2 regions of the Blastococcus carthaginiensis genome follow, and region 2 is predicted to be linked to the other one. Evidence: predicted binding sites of a transcription regulator. Region 2 holds the regulator's gene; the other holds the start of a gene.
The links. The regulator LexA, encoded in region 2, represses DNA repair genes until DNA is damaged. The targets are predictions, from matches to a motif close to TCGAACANNTGTTCGA.

Region 1 (2,197 bases), on a different contig from region 2:
GCCAGGTGGGCCACCTCGTCGCGGGTCAGTTGGCCCTTCGGGGAGGGGGTGCTCATGCTGCGGTGGAACTCCACTTCGGCAGTGCCCGGCGGCCCGCTCTCGGCCCGGGACGTGACCGGGTCACTGTACGTGGAGGCCTCCCGGCCCTGGTCAGCGTGAGAGGCTCACCCCGACCGCGATCGACGGAGATCGGCCCGAACCGGCGAGCACGCCCCTCGGAGGAACCGTGTCCTATCTCCTGCGCCTGGTCCTGCCCGACCGGCCGGGCATCCTCGGCGCCGTCGCCACGGCGCTCGGCACCGCGGGCATCGACATCGTCTCGCTGGACGTGCTCGAGCGCGGCAACGGCATCGCGGTGGACGACGTCGTCGTGGACCTGCCCGGCGACCGGTTGCCCGACAGCCTGATCACCGTCGCCCAGGCCGTGCCCGGGGTGCAGGTGGAGTCGCTGCGCCCTTTCGCCGGCCCGCTGGACACCCACCGGGAGCTGGACCTGCTGGACGCGCTGGCCCGCGGTGACCGCCCGCCGACCGTGCTGCTGACCAGGTCGCTGCCGCGGGTCTTCCACAGCGGGTGGGCGGTGGTCCTCGACGACGCGGGGCAGCCGGCCCCGCTGGACGAGGGTGCGGTGCTCGCCGCGTCGGAGGCCGCGCCCTCCTTCCCCGGCCTGACCCTGCCGTGGCTCCCGCTGACGGGGCCGCGGCTGCTGCCCAGCGACGGGCCGTGGCTGCCCGAGCGGTGGCAGGAGATGGCCATCGAGATGATGGCGGTGCCCTACGGGGCCGGCCGCGCGATCGTGCTGGGTCGTTCCGGCGGGCCGGCCTTCCGCCGGTCGGAGCTGCTCCGGCTGGCGCACGTCACCGGCATCGCGACGACGGTGGCCCACCTCCCGCCCGCCTGACGCCGTCGTTCCCCGGAGCGCCGGCTCCCACCGCTGCGACGCCTGCGGCCTCCTCGTCCGGAGCGCCGACTCCCACCGCAGCGACGCCCTGGGCTCCTCTCCGGAGGTCGCGCCGTCCCCCGCGTCCCGTGTGCACCGACGTCACCCGGGCCGCCCGGGTCTCCGTGCCCGGCCCGCGTGCCGTGCCCACTGCGGCCAGGCCGACCACCCGGCCTTCTGGCCTGCGCGAACGCGTCCACAGCTCTTGCGTTCGATCATCGTTCGAACATATGATCGAGCGCATGGCGCAGGTGGCGGCACGGGAAGCGGCGGAGTCCGCATCCGACCCCGCCGCGTCGGGCACGTCGTCGAACTCCGCAGCCGCTGCACCGCCGGCGGGGTGGGCCACCGGCCCGCTCGGGATCGTGCAGGCAGCCGACCGCGAGATCGCCCGTCAGACCGCCGTCCGCGCACGTGCGGTGGCCGAGTTCGCCGCCGCCCGTCCCGCGTCGGCCGACCGGCCGGCCGGGCAGCCGGGGGCGATGAGCGAGGCTCGTCGCGCCGCCCGGCCGGAGGTGCTGGCCGACGTCAGCGAGTGGGCGGTGCAGGAGCTCGTCGTGGCGCTGTCCCTCTCCGCCCAGGCCGCCGAGCAGCTGCTCACCCGGTCCCTCACGCTGGTGCACCGGCTCCCGGCGACGTTGGCCGCACTGGAGCGCGGGGAGCTCCACCCGGGGCACCTCTGGCCGATGCTCGAGCGGGTGGCGCCCATCGCCGACGCGGCGAAGCGGGCCGCCGTGGAGCGCGACCTGCTCGCATGGACGTCCGGCCGGGTGACCACCCCGGCGCAGCTCGGCGCCAAGGCGCGCCGGCTCGGCCTGGCCCGCGATGCGCGCGACGTGGCCGCCCGGCTCGCGGCGTCGCTGCGCGAGCGAGGGGTCTCCGTCCGGTCCGATCGGCGCGAGGGCATGGCTGCCTTCGGCGCACTCCTCACGGTGCCCGAGGCGCAGGCGCTGCTCGATGCGCTCGGCCGGTACGTCGACGCGCTCGACGAGCCGGACGACTCCCGCACCCGCGGTCAGAAGATGGCCGACTGCCTGCTCGACCTGGTGCTGCAGCCGGAGGAGAACGACCTCCCCGCCGTGCAGGCGCAGCTGACCGTGGTGGCCGGTGTGCGGGCCCTGCTCGGTGGCGACCAGCCCGGCGAGATCGGCGGCGAGCCCGTGCCGGCCGAGGTCGTCCGCACCCTCGCCCGCGCCTTGGGCCTGCTGCCCGGGGCGGCGCCGGATCCCGGCGAGGCCAGCACCACGAGCGCGCCCA
Region 2 (2,197 bases):
CCGCCCCCCGCGCCGGCGCCGGAGGTCCGGTGCGCGATCACCGACCCACGGCTCGCCGAGCTCTCGGGGCTGGTGGTCGTGGGGGAGCAGATGCTCGCGCTCAACGACGGCGGCGAGCAGGTCACCGTCCACGGGCTGGACTCCTCGTGCGCGGTCGTCGACGTCCAGACCGGGGAGGTCGACCCCTTCGACCCCGAGGACCTCGGCGTGGCGCCCGACGGGAGCGTCTGGGTGGCCGACATCGGGGACAACGGCTCCGTCCGCCCGACCGTGGCGCTGCACGTCCTGCGACCCGACGGCACGACGGCGCTGCACCGGCTGACCTACCCCGACGGCGCGCACGACGCCGAGGCGCTGCTCCTGGCGCCGGACGGGACGCCGTACGTCGTCACCAAGGAGGTCCTCGGGGCCAGCGGCGTCTACCGTCCCGCCGCAGCGCTGGTGGACGGCGGCACGGTGCCGATGGAGCGGGTGGGGTCGGTGAACGTCACGCTGACCGGGACCCCGGGCGGCCCGGTGGGCCGGGCCGGGCAGCTTCTGATCACCGGCGGTGCGGTCGCGGCGGACGGAAGCGCCCTGGCGCTCCGCACCTACACCGACGCCTACGTCTGGCCCCTGACCGGATCCGACGTCGTCGGCGCGCTGGCCGGGGAGCCGGTGCGGGTGGCGCTGCCGGAGTCACCCCAGGGCGAGGCCATCAGCTTCACGGCCGACAACCAGGCGCTGGTGGTCGCCAGCGAAGGTCTGCCCAGCGCCGTCACCGTGGTGCCCGTGCCGGCCCGGGCTGCCGCGTCGGGCCCGGCGCCCGCGGAGGTGCCGCTCCCATCCTTCGCCGAGCTGACCACCGGCTCGGATCGGTCGCCCATCGCCGCGGCCCTGATCGCGGCGACCGTGGCGACCGTCGTGGTCTGGCTGACCGGACGGCTGCGCCGCCGGCCCTGAGGGTCAGACCCGGCGCAGAACGCTGACGACCCGGCCGAGGATCGTCGCCTCGTCGCCCGGGATGGGCTCGTACGCCGGGTTGTGCGGCAGCAGCCACACGTGGCCGTCGCGCCGCTTGTAGGTCTTGACCGTCGCCTCGCCGTCGATCATCGCGGCGACGATCTCGCCGTTCTCGGCAGTGGGCTGCTGGCGGACGACGACCCAGTCGCCGTCGCAGATCGCGGCCTCGACCATCGAGTCGCCGGCCACCTTGAGCATGAAGACCGTTCCCTCGCCGACGAGCTCGCGGGGCAGCGGGAAGACGTCCTCCACCGCCTGCTCGGCCAGCACCGGCCCACCGGCGGCGATCCGGCCGACGAGCGGGACGTAGGTCGGGGCGGAGGCCCGCTCGCCGTCGCCGACCACGGGCGGCTCGACGTGGGCGGCCGTGCTGCGGCCGGCATCCCCCGGCAGCCGGACGTCGAGTGCGCGCGGGCGGTTGGGGTCGCGCCGCAGCCACCCCTTCTTCTGCAGGACCGAGAGCTGGTGGGCGACCGAGGACGCCGACGACAGCCCCACGGCCTCGCCGATCTCGCGGACCGAGGGCGGGTAGCCCCGGCGGTCGATCGAGTCGCGGATCACCTCGAGGACGCGCCGCTGGCGCTGGGTGAGGCCGTCACCGTCGGCCGTGCGATCGGGGAACGCCCGCACCGAGGCGGTACCGCTCGCATCGGGGGCTGCCGCCCGGGTGCCTCGCCCGCCGCCGGAGGTCCCGTTCGAGTCCGCCACGTCTCCTCCTCGCCGGCTGCCCGTGCAGCGCTCGCCCGTCGTCGTCGCGTGAACGGTAGCGCTGATCGCCGACCAGTTCAAACACACGTTCGAAAGTTCTCCGTGTCGCATCGCTTCTGTCGGTCGCTTCCGGTAGACATCGGACAGGCGTTCGAATCGAACAAGTGTTCGGGCCGGCGAGGTGTCGGTCGGGAGGGCAGGAAGCATGAACAGCGGTGCTGCGCTGCGGGTCCGCGGAGAGATGTCGGCCGATGTGTGCGGGGGGCGGTCCGCGACCGCGCCCGCCCGGCACCTCAGGGTGCTGCCGCCGCCCCGCGCCTACGCAGATGCCGTCGCACCTCGCGCCGATCCGGGGCTGCCGGGCGACGGGGTGGCGCGGGTCCGGCAGTCGGCGACCGGTCGTCCGGCGACCGGTCCGGCGGCGGAGTCGCTGCCCCCGCTCCGGTTGACGGCACGGGGGCGGCGCGTGGTCGCGGTGGTCGTGCTG

Region 1: a site for LexA is predicted at 1,163-1,178, ahead of QOZ88_RS11250 (DUF222 domain-containing protein). Genes of this name have one in related genera too.

The regions. Positions count from the first base shown of each region.
Region 1 is NZ_JASNFN010000011.1:133,249-135,445, forward strand. It holds gene gatC (Asp-tRNA(Asn)/Glu-tRNA(Gln) amidotransferase subunit GatC) at 1-56, opposite strand, end outside; gene QOZ88_RS11245 (ACT domain-containing protein) at 227-901, shown strand; gene QOZ88_RS11250 (DUF222 domain-containing protein) at 1,183-2,197, shown strand, end outside.
Region 2 is NZ_JASNFN010000013.1:50,542-52,738, forward strand. It holds gene QOZ88_RS12575 (SMP-30/gluconolactonase/LRE family protein) at 1-942, shown strand, start outside; gene lexA (transcriptional repressor LexA) at 946-1,710, opposite strand; gene QOZ88_RS12585 (LysM peptidoglycan-binding domain-containing protein) at 1,916-2,197, shown strand, end outside.